2 regions of the Salinivibrio sp. PR932 genome follow, and region 1 is predicted to be linked to the other one. Evidence: predicted binding sites of a transcription regulator. Region 1 holds the regulator's gene; the other holds the start of a gene.
The links. Region 1 encodes PurR, which represses purine synthesis genes. Its sites were predicted from a motif close to TNANGNAAACGTTTNCNTNA; they were not measured.
Positions count from the first base shown of each region.

Region 2: a site for PurR is predicted at 1,767-1,786, ahead of purL (phosphoribosylformylglycinamidine synthase). Genes of this name have one in related genera too.

Region 1 is NZ_MUFM01000007.1:54,357-60,161, reverse strand. Features, by position in the region: gene BZG84_RS05110 (TonB-dependent hemoglobin/transferrin/lactoferrin family receptor) at 1-13, opposite strand, end outside; gene BZG84_RS05105 (heme/hemin ABC transporter substrate-binding protein) at 217-1,059, shown strand; gene BZG84_RS05100 (FecCD family ABC transporter permease) at 1,059-2,096, shown strand; gene BZG84_RS05095 (heme ABC transporter ATP-binding protein) at 2,093-2,869, shown strand; gene purR (HTH-type transcriptional repressor PurR) at 3,130-4,134, shown strand; cyclic di-GMP riboswitch class I at 4,315-4,417, shown strand; gene BZG84_RS05085 (TfoX/Sxy family DNA transformation protein) at 4,525-5,118, shown strand; gene lpdA (dihydrolipoyl dehydrogenase) at 5,403-5,805, shown strand, end outside.
Region 2 is NZ_MUFM01000013.1:60,902-66,706, forward strand. Features, by position in the region: gene BZG84_RS16385 (hypothetical protein) at 1-133, opposite strand, end outside; gene mltF (membrane-bound lytic murein transglycosylase MltF) at 141-1,610, opposite strand; gene purL (phosphoribosylformylglycinamidine synthase) at 1,974-5,805, shown strand, end outside.

The DNA.
Region 1 (5,805 bases):
TTTTTACCAGCATGGGTCTTCCTGTGCGTTAATTACAAATGAGAATCATGAACAATTTGGCAGGATTGTATTGATCATTAATGGCAATGTAAACGATAATTGCTCGTAATTAGGTTTGTAACTCATAATTACATTCCTGTTCGCTAACAGTGTGTAATGGACAGACGTCGAGCATTGCACTCACATTGACTGGTTTAATAAATAAAGGAATTCATCATGGCAACTGCCGCGGTTAGACTGCTTGCCCTCGTCTCTGCACTACTCTCACTCTCAGTCACAGCATCACCACGCATAGTCAGCGCAGGGGCTGGTGTAACAGACTTACTGGTTGAATTAGGCGCGACAGAACAGATAGTTGGCATTGATGTCACCAGCCATCTTCCGAACAAAGAAGTGCCGAATGTCGGCTACCACCGCCAACTTGCCGTCGAAGGTGTGCTGTCTTTATCACCGACTCTAGTCGTAGGCTCAGATGAAATGGGCCCTACCCCGGTTTTGGAGAAAATCGAAGCGTCAGGGGTAACCGTGGCTCGACTGTCTAGTGAACCCAGCGTCGAGACACTCAAAACACGGATTAAAAAAGTCGCGAGCCTGACTCATACAGAGTCCAAAGCCGCAGCCTTACTGGCCGATATAGACACCAAGCTTGCGACATTGAGAGCGCATGCCCCTAAAACCTCGCTCAAAGGTGTCTTTCTTTTGGTTCACCAAGGACGTCCTGCCAGTGTCGCGGGAGCCAATACCTCACCGGATACCTTGTTGTCGCTGATGGGTGCGACTAACCCTGCCGCCGCGGCGCTCAGTAGCTATAAACCACTGTCGCCAGAAGCGTTACTTGGCTTTGATCCAGACTTTATCTTGGTCATGCAGCGTTCTCTCGACCAGCTAGGCGGTGTTGAAGGGCTCGCTGATGCCGTGCCTTTACTCAATGCCACGCGCGCATTCCAACAGCAGCGAATTATTCCAATTGACGGCAGTGTATTAGTGGGAGGGCTTAGCTTGAAATCACTGGATGAAGCCATTCGTATTCAGCGCGCTGTCGTTGGAGAGAACGACTAATGCAAGCGTCTTTTCGATCCTCACAGTCGCATGTTTTTCCGGCGCTCATCGTCGCACTTGTCGTCGTAGGGATAACATCTATTGCGGTGGGACAATGGCAACTTGGCTGGCTGACCAGTTTACAGAGCTTAACCCCTTGGCATGACAATATTGAGCCGCATGTGCTCGCCATCGTTCAACAAGTTCGATTACCTCGAACCTTGCTGTGTATTTTTATCGGTGCATTGCTCGCCGTTTGCGGCACTTTGATGCAGGGGCTTTTCCGCAACCCGCTCGCTGACCCGGGTATTATCGGTGTCTCTGGCGGCGCATCATTAGGAGGCGCACTGGGCTTGCTATTGCTCTCTTGGGGCAGTATCGAGGCCAGCTTTGTGTTTTCGGTGCCTGCCTTTGCGTTTATCGGTGCACTACTGGCAACCCTATTTGTATACAGAATTGGCACAACGGCCATGGGCAGTTCGGTAACCATCATGTTGCTAGCGGGCATTGCGATCAGTGCTTTGTCCGGCGCTGCATTAGGCTTGATTAACTATGTTGCGGATAATCAAACGTTACGAGACATCGCCCTTTGGTCGATGGGGTCACTGACCGGTGCGACTTGGGGACAGATTGTTCTCACTGGCATCGCTGCATGCTTACTCACGGTATTTGCCTACCAGCGCGCACGCCACTTAAATGCCCTTTTGCTCGGTGAAAACGAAGCGGCGTATTTGGGCATTGATGTACACCATTTAAAACGCCTACTCATTGTTGTGACTGCGGCGGGAATGGGCATTGCGGTAAGTGCTGCCGGTCTTATCGGCTTTGTGGGTCTAGTGATCCCACACATTGGACGTTTAATTGCCGGCCCGGATCATCGCACACTGGTGCCCTTATCAGCCATTCTTGGTGCCCTGTTACTGACCTTGGCCGACATTGTTGCCCGTGTCATTGTCGCACCCGCCGAATTGCCGGTTGGCATTATTACCGCCCTAATGGGGGCTCCTTTCTTTCTATGGCTTCTTATTCAACAACGAAAAGCAGTGGTTCACGAATGACAGATTCTGCCCTTCAAATCTCCAAGCTCAGCTATGCGCTTAACGGCCGTCAACTGCTAAGCGAGATTAATCTCGCCTTTACTGCCGGCCAGTTACACGTTTTACTCGGGCCGAATGGTGCGGGGAAAAGTACACTGTTAAAGCAATTGATTAGCGACAAACATCAACATGGCAGTGTGCAGTTTTGGCAACAGCCAAAGAGCCAGTGGCAAGGCGAAGAATTTGCCCGACGAGTTGCCTTCCTGCCCCAACATAGCGGGCTCACGTTTGCATTCTCAGCACAAGAAGTGGTCGAGATGGGGGCGACACCACTAAAGGCAAACCGAGAACAGATCGCGGCCCTGGCTAACGAGCAACTAACGGCATGGGATATTAGCCATCTTGCTCATCGACCGTATCCGATTTTGTCTGGCGGTGAAAAACAACGCGTACACATGGCGCGCGTGTCATTACAGCTGGCACAAACCGCACCGGATCAAGCGATTCTGATGCTGGATGAACCCACTTCGGCCTTAGATATTACCCATCAACATTACACCCTAAAGCGCTGTCGAGCACTCGCTGACCAAGGAATGACAGTACTCGTAGTGTTGCACGACCTGAATTTGGCGGCGCAATACGCCGATCAACTGCATTTTCTGAAAGCAGGTCGAATCGTCCTATCCGGCGATCCGTGGCAGTGTTTTAGTAGTGATAGAGTGGCAGACATCTACCAATACCCGCTGACCGTATTGACGCACCCAGAGCATAACTGCCCACTGATCGTGTCTTAATTGACAAATACATCATAGCTGGCTCACAAAACCGCCTGTTGGTCCGTTTTCGCTGATCAGACCAATTGCGAGTGTGCGCCAACCTAAGTAAACTGAGAGCGCAACCGATTAGCTATGAGAATGGATGAAATCGGATTCGTTACCTTCGCAACCGTCTGATGTGCCGGGATTGTGAAAGACATCGCCGCTGAGAAACAGCGGCGTTTTTCTGTAAGGTCGCGAGTAACGATCCCTACGCATTACTACAAAGAAGAATCAAGATGGCAACGATTAAAGATGTCGCGCGTCTCGCCGGTGTATCGACCACGACGGTGTCGCACGTGATAAACAAAACCCGCTTTGTCGCAGAGAAGACGACTGAGAAAGTATGGCAAGCGGTTGAAGAATTGAACTACGCCCCAAGTGCTGTGGCGCGAAGCTTGAAGTGCAATACAACACGTACACTGGGTATGTTGGTGACTAAATCCACCAACCCCTTTTTCGCCGAACTGGTTCACGGTGTGGAAGACTATTGCTATAAGCAAGGCTACACGCTGATTCTCTGCAATACCGAGGGTAACCTTGAAAAGCAACGCGACTACCTGCGTATGTTGTCTGAAAAACGCGTCGACGGACTCATTGTGGTGTGCTCTGACCTCAACGAAGATTTGATGCTGTTATTAGAAAAAAAACGCGATCTGCCTATGGTCGTGATGGATTGGGGCAGTCATCATATCGATACAGACCGTATAGAAGATAACGCTGAATTGGGCGGTTACCTTGCTACCAAACACTTTATTGATAATGGTCATACTAGGATTGGCTGCATTTCTGGCCAAATGGATAAAAATACCTGTAAGCATCGCTTAAACGGTTATTTCCGCGCGTTAAAAGAAGCCAACATTCCAGTAAATGAAAATTGGTTGATTGAGGCAGATTTTGAAGCCGATCAAGCGCAAATTGCAGCGAAGCAATTAGCGACAATGTCAGACCGCCCGACCGCTGTGTTTTGTTTTAATGACATTATGGCATTAGCGGCCATTAGTACATTTAACGAGCACGGCTTGAAAGTGCCAGATGATATATCGGTGATTGGTTACGATAATATTGATCTCACCGAGTATTTCTCGCCACCATTGACAACTATTCACCAGCCCAAACGCCGCCTAGGCAAAACGGCCGTCAAGCTCTTGCTCGCGCGAATTGCCAACAACGAGACTCAACAGCAAGTGTTCGAAATGCAACCTGCACTAGTGAGTCGACAGTCAGTTAAAACACTATCTTAATGTTTTAACGAAATTTTTATGAAGAGCACCGTCAATGCCTTGGCGGTGCTTTTTTACGCGACTACTCTTCCTATAGTGCTTTTACTCTAGTTCATCAATTACACCCACCCTGAACCAAGATCACACTTTGCGTAATAGGAGAGGACGACATCGGTGTCTAATTATTATATGCTTAATAGCGATTGAACAAGGCAAACCATGGCGAAAGCATGGGACGCAAAGCCTCCGGCCTAATGGTAATTTGACATGATGTCAAAATATCAACGGTAGCGGGGTTGCCAACATATCAAAGCTGACAAATTTGATGGCTCGTTGACAATTCTGCGATCTTGCCTTGTTACATTATGACGTCTTTTTTAGGCATTAGTAATTCATCGAGATTTTAATCAAATGGATAAACCAGCTTTAAAGAACGCAATGAAGTTATTTGCCAAATTGGGCAGTATAAAGTCCCGTTCAATGTTTGGTGGGTTTGGTATCTTTTGTGAAGACACCATGTTCGCACTTGTCGTTAACAACACTCTCCATTTACGTGCTGGAAAAGAAAACGAAGCACTATTAAAAAAACAAGGCTTATCACCCTACGTGTATAAAAAGCGGGGCTTTCCCGTTGTGACGAAATATTTTGCGATTCCTGAATACTGGTGGGATGACCAAGATAAACTGCTCACTGAAGCCAAAGAAGCGCTGGATGTCGCGACACGCGATCGTACTTTGAAAAAACAAGCCGCACCGTCTCGTTTAAAAGACTTGCCTAATTTACGGCTCGCGACCGAGCGCATGCTGAAAAAAGCAGGTATTGAGACGCCTGAAAGCTTACAGCAACAAGGTGCCGTCAATGCCTATAAAGCGCTCCTTTCTGCGCATGAAAAAGAGCTAAGCTTGGAGTTACTGTGGTCACTAGAAGGTGCGATTACTGGCAAGCATTGGTCTGTGGTTCCACCCCAACGTCGCCAAGAATTATTACAACATTTAGAAAATTAATTCCTCACAACCCCCATACCTCTCTACCTTTTTTGTGAGCAATGTTCGCGTCCAACACCGCCTTTATGGCGGTGTCGCTTTTTCTGAACGAGCTAAACGCTCAATAAATCATCATTCAAACTAATTTCTGACTAATAGCGAAAGTTTCTTGCGATCGGTCGGGTCTGGTTAAAGGTACGATTAAGGACACAGTTCCTCAATGTAACCGACAAATCAGCCAGTTAATTCAGCTACAGTACCTAAAGTAATAACTGGGACCCATTTACTATCGGACGAGACACAGTATGCCAGTAAAAAAGATATTGCTTGGTTTAGTGGTGGTGGCGCTTGTAACACTTTGGTTCAGTTTAGATCTCAGCCAGTGGCTCACGCTTGAAAACGCCAAAGCACAACAAGTGGCATTGAATGATTACATTATCGAAAACGCGACCATCGCAAGCCTGGTGTTTTTTGTCGGCTATGTGGTGATGACCGCCCTGTCCTTACCGGGTGCGGCAGTGGCCAGTCTATTGGGCGCGGCACTCTTTGGCTTTTGGTGGGCATTAGTGTTGGTCTCCTTTGCCAGCTCGATTGGCGCTACCCTCGCCTTCTTGGTCAGCCGTTTTATGCTACGTGACTGGGTCCAAGCTAAATTTGGCAGTAAGCTCGACACCATTAATCGCGGCATAGAGAAAGACGGTCGCTTGT
Region 2 (5,805 bases), on a different contig from region 1:
CGCGGATGGCAAACGTACGTTGTCGCCAAAGCACTTTCTTGTGCATATTTTGACGCATGCGCTTACGCCGGTTAGCGGCGGAAATCGTGTTTTTACGGAAGTTACTTCTCACGAGCCGTTTTCTCGGAACCATACTGCCCTCATTGCTGTTGCTGGTTAGCGTCGCTTTGTGGTGACGTTTCGTCAGTGTCTGTGACGGTTTCAGACTCTTGCTCAGGCGCTGGCGCGACAATGGTTTGTAGGCCGCCTAAGTCTTCAACCTGCTCATTGTCGAGCGCTTCAATGTGCGCTTTTTCATAGCCTAGAATACTTTGATAATAACGGCGGATATTTTCGACGTAACTTAACGCTTCGTATCCACGCGCATAGCCGTAGCGTGTTTGGGTATAGTATTGGCGCTTGGCGAGCATGGGCAGACGCTTTTTCACATCACTCCACGAGTTAGGGTTGGCCCCTTGTGCCTCCGTGAGGCGGCGTGCATCCATCATGTGGCCAAAGCCGATATTGTACGAGGCGAGGGCGAACCAAATACGCTCATGCGGGTTCACGCTATCAGGTACGCGTTCTAATACTCGTTGCAGATAAAGGGCGCCGCCTTTAATGCTTTGCTCGGGATCAAGGCGGTTACGTACGCCGACAGATTTCGCGGTCGGTAAGGTCAGCATCATCATGCCGCGCACACCAGTCGGTGAAATAGCGCGAGGGTTCCAATGTGATTCTTGATAAGACAGGGCGGCGAGCAAACGCCAGTCAAATTCATTGGCGTACTTTTTAAATAGCGGCTCCCACTTGGGCAGTTTGCTCTCAATCGCGCGCAAAAAGGCGCGGGTATCGACGTAATCAAACTGATCCACGTGACCAAAATATTTCTCTTCTAAAATCGCCAGTTCACCGCTTTGGGCGAGATCACCAAAAAATTCCACCATTAAGGCGTAAGCGCTGCTATCGCCTTGCTTTTTCATAAACCAAGCTACGGGCTCGTCTTCGCTCAGTTCCATCGCGACCGTGATATCAGGGTGTGTGCGTTGGATCAGCGCAATATCGACGGAGTCGGCAATGGTAAAGTCGATGTCACCATTCGCGACTTGTTTGAGGAGTTCGTCGTCATCGGCATCTTGGACGACTTGCCAAGACAGTGCGGGATGGGCTTTTTTCAGTGATTGCAGTGTTAAGTCATGACTGGAGCCTTCAACCACTGCCATCACAGCATCATCTCGGTTGAAGTCGTCGACATCACGCGGTCGCCAGTGGCCGTTTTTATACACTACTTGCTGGCTGACAAAATAGTACGCAGGACCGGGGCGAAAGGCGTCAAGACGTTGCGGTGTGATGGTCAGACCCGCGGCAATAATATCGACATCGCCACGTTCTAGTGCTGGAAAGAGGCCAGAAAGCGTATAGGTGGGCGTCATTTCCAATTTCACGCCCAGCTTGTCGGCAAAGCGCTTGGCTAGATCATAATCTAGGCCGGTTGGGCCATTGGGACCGATGTAATAAGAAAGCTGGTTGTTGAGTGTGCCCACTCGTAGCACACCGCGATCGCGGATTTTTTCGAGGGTCGTCCGATCATCAAAATGCCAATCACAGCCCGCCAAAGGCAGGGTTAGCAGCACAAGGGCCACGCAGGCAATCCAAGATGGCAGAGTAAATCGACGCTGTCTCAAAGGCTGTTGCTCTTGTTGCGGGCCGGCGTGAAGACACAGGCCGTGATCAATGGACCCTCCATTCTACGTGAATAGGCGTCCGACCGATAGAGGGGAAATTTTTTGCGCAAACGGTTGCGTCAGGTGTGTTGCCCGCGAAGATTTTCCCCTATAATGGCCGCCGCTTGCTTAAAAGGCCAGCAAAAAATGGGCGTGAACCTGCGGACAGCAAAGGCTGCCAGTGTGAGTGGTGATACCCAAGTTTACATGTCAACGCGTGTTAATTTGGGTATACCCCTTTCACTAACTGCTAACGAGAGACGTACGCACATGGATATTTTGCGTGGTTCCCCCGCACTGTCTGAGTTTCGTGTCAATAAACTGCTGGCTAGCTGTCAAGCGCATCAGTTGCCAGTCACGGCACTGTATGCTGAGTTTATTCACTTCGCTGATTTGCATCACCCCTTGGATAGCGCGAGTCGCGAAAAGCTCGAAAAGTTGCTGACTTACGGGCCCACTTTACCGCCGCATGCGCCTGAAGGGACGTTGTTTCTCGTTACGCCTCGTCCCGGCACCTTGTCGCCGTGGTCATCCAAGGCAACCGATATTGCCCATAACTGCGGCTTGGATGCGGTGAAGCGCTTGGAGCGCGGTACAGCGTACTATATTCAGTTATCTGCGCCTTTGACCAAAGAACAACACGCAACCTTAATCGGATTGTTGCACGATCGGATGATGGAAGCTGTGTTCGATGAGCTTGAGGCCGCCGCGGTGCTGTTTGAGCAAGCGGAACCTGCGCCGATGCATAGCGTAGACATTCTCTCCGGTGGCCGAGCCGCCTTAGTTGAGGCGAACCAAGCCTTAGGGTTGGCACTGGCAGAAGACGAAATTGACTATCTGGTCGAGAACTTCACCCAGCTGGGGCGTAACCCAAACGACATCGAACTGATGATGTTTGCGCAAGCTAACTCAGAGCATTGCCGACACAAGATCTTTAACGCCGACTGGACTATTGATGGTCAAAAACAGCCTAAGTCGCTGTTTAAAATGATCAAAAACACCTATGAGCAAACCCCAGATAACGTGCTGTCGGCGTATAAAGACAACGCAGCCGTGATGACGGGCTCAAGCGTTGGGCGCTTTTTCCCCAGCCCTGACAGCCACACTTATCAATATCACCATGAGCCGGCTCATATTTTGATGAAGGTGGAAACCCACAACCATCCTACCGCGATTTCACCGTGGCCAGGCGCGGCAACAGGCTCTGGCGGTGAGATTCGTGATGAGGGGGCAACCGGTGTCGGAGGCAAACCCAAAGCAGGATTGGTCGGTTTTTCCGTCTCTAACCTCAAAATTCCGGGCTTTATTCAGCCGTGGGAGCGAGATTATGGCAAGCCTGAGCGCATTGCTACTGCGCTCGATATTATGCTGGAAGGCCCGCTAGGCGGCGCGGCGTTTAACAACGAATTTGGCCGACCTAACTTGCTGGGTTATTTCCGCACCTATGAGCAATTGGTGACCTCGCATGCCGGTGAGGAAGTGCGTGGCTATCACAAACCCATCATGATCGCCGGTGGAATGGGTAACATCCGCGACGGCCATGTGCAAAAAGGTGAGATAGATGTGGGCGCTAAACTGATTGTGTTAGGTGGCCCGGCGATGAACATCGGCCTTGGCGGCGGGGCGGCATCGTCGATGGCATCAGGCCAGTCGGCGGAAGACTTAGACTTTGCCTCGGTACAGCGTGAGAACCCAGAAATGGAGCGTCGCTGCCAAGAAGTGATTGATCGTTGCTGGCAACTTGGCGACAACAACCCGATTGCCTTTATCCACGATGTGGGCGCGGGTGGCTTGTCCAATGCCATGCCAGAGCTGGTCGATGATGGCGGCCGCGGTGGACGCTTTAATTTGCGTGACATTCCAAATGACGAGCCGGGAATGAGTCCGCTTGCCATTTGGTGTAACGAGTCACAAGAGCGTTATGTCTTGGCGGTGAAACCCGAAAATATGGCGCTTTTCGAAGCCTTGTGCGAGCGTGAACGGGCGCCATACGCAGTGATTGGTGAGGCGACCGATGCGCGTCACCTGTCGCTTGAAGACAGCCACTTCAACAATACCCCTATCGACATGCCGATGGATATCTTGCTGGGTAAAGCGCCCAAAATGCACCGGGATGTGACGCGTCAGCAAGTGACAGGTGTTGCGCTTAACACCCAAGGCATTGAGCTGGATGAAGCCTGTGAGCGTGTTTTACGCTTGCCGGCGGTGGCGGAGAAAACCTTCTTGATCACTATCGGTGACCGTTCGGTGACCGGATTGGTTGCGCGTGACCAAATGGTCGGCCCTTGGCAGGTACCCGTCGCTAACTGTGCGGTGACGGCGGCCAGCTATGACAGTTATCACGGCGAAGCGATGGCGATGGGTGAGCGTACCCCAGCTGCCTTGCTTGACTTTGCTGCCTCTGCCCGTATGGCGGTGGGAGAAGCACTCACCAATATTGCCTGTGCCGATATTGGTAGCCTGACTAACATTAAACTGTCTGCGAACTGGATGTCCGCGGCAGGTCATCCGGGCGAAGACGCCGGCTTGTACGAAGCGGTTAAAGCCGTTGGCGAGGAGCTGTGTCCTGAGCTGTCACTGACCATTCCGGTGGGTAAAGACTCGATGTCGATGAAAACCCAGTGGCAGCAAGACGGTGAAAATAAAACCGTCACCGCGCCGATGTCGCTGATTATCACCGCCTTTGGCCGCGTGGAAGATGTGCGTCGTACCGTGACCCCACAACTGCGTACCGATAAAGGTGATAGCCACTTGATTGCGATTGACCTCGGTGAGGGCGCGCAGCGTCTGGGCGCAACCGCGTTGGCTCAGGTTTACCACCAATTGGGCGATAAGCCTGCCGATGTCACCAGCAGCGCCCGCCTAAAAGGCTTTTTCAATGCGATGCAAACCTTGGTAGCAGAGCAAAAGCTACTGGCGTATCACGACCGAGCCGATGGCGGACTGTTCGTTACCTTGGCGGAAATGGCGTTTGCCGGTCATACCGGTATTGACGTGGATATCGCCCGTTTAGGCGACGATGCCTTGTCGGTACTGTTTAACGAAGAACTGGGCGCGGTGATCCAAGTGGCAGCGCAAGATCTCGAGCGTGTTAATGCGGTGTTGGATGAACATCAATTAACCGCATGCAGTCACTTGATTGGCGGCTTAAGCGATAGCGATGAGATTATCTTGCGTCATGGTGAGGCGCCTATCTATCAAGCCAGTCGCCAGCACCTGCGTCAGATTTGGGCTGAAACCACCTACCAAATGCAAGCGCGTCGCGATAATCCGGACTGTGCTCGCCAAGAGTTTGACGCCAAGCAGGCGGCCGATCCTGGGTTGCACGCTAGCCTGAGCTTTGACGTGCATGAAGATATTGCTGCGCCGTATATCGCCACCGGTCAACAACCGACGATGGCTATTTTGCGTGAGCAAGGCGTGAACTCACATGTGGAAATGGCAGCTGCCTTCGATCGCGCTGGATTTAACGCCGTGGACGTTCATATGAGCGACATTCTCTCAGGACGCGTCAGTTTGGACGGTTTCCAAGGGCTGGTGGCTTGTGGTGGTTTCTCTTACGGTGACGTGTTGGGCGCCGGTGAAGGTTGGGCGAAATCGATTTTGTTTAACAGCCGCGCGCGCGATCAATTTAGTGCCTTCTTTATGCGTGAAGACACCTTAGCACTTGGTGTGTGCAATGGCTGCCAAATGCTATCGAACCTGCATGAACTGATCCCAGGCGCCGCACACTGGCCACGATTTGTTCGTAATGAGTCGGAGCGCTTTGAAGCGCGCTTTAGCATGGTGGAAGTGCAATCAAGCCCATCCGCCTTCTTTGCTGGGATGGCAGGGTCACGGATGCCCATTGCGGTATCGCATGGTGAGGGACGCGTTGAGGTGCGTGATGCTGAGCATTTGGCGGCCATTGAGGCGTCCGGCACTGTGGCGCTGCGTTACACCGATAATCACGGCCAGCCAACACAAGCGTATCCGGCCAACCCGAACGGCTCACCGAATGGCATTACCGCGCTGACCACTGAGTCGGGCCGCGTCACCATTATGATGCCTCACCCTGAGCGGGTATTCCGTACGGTCGCTAACTCTTGGCACCCTGATGATT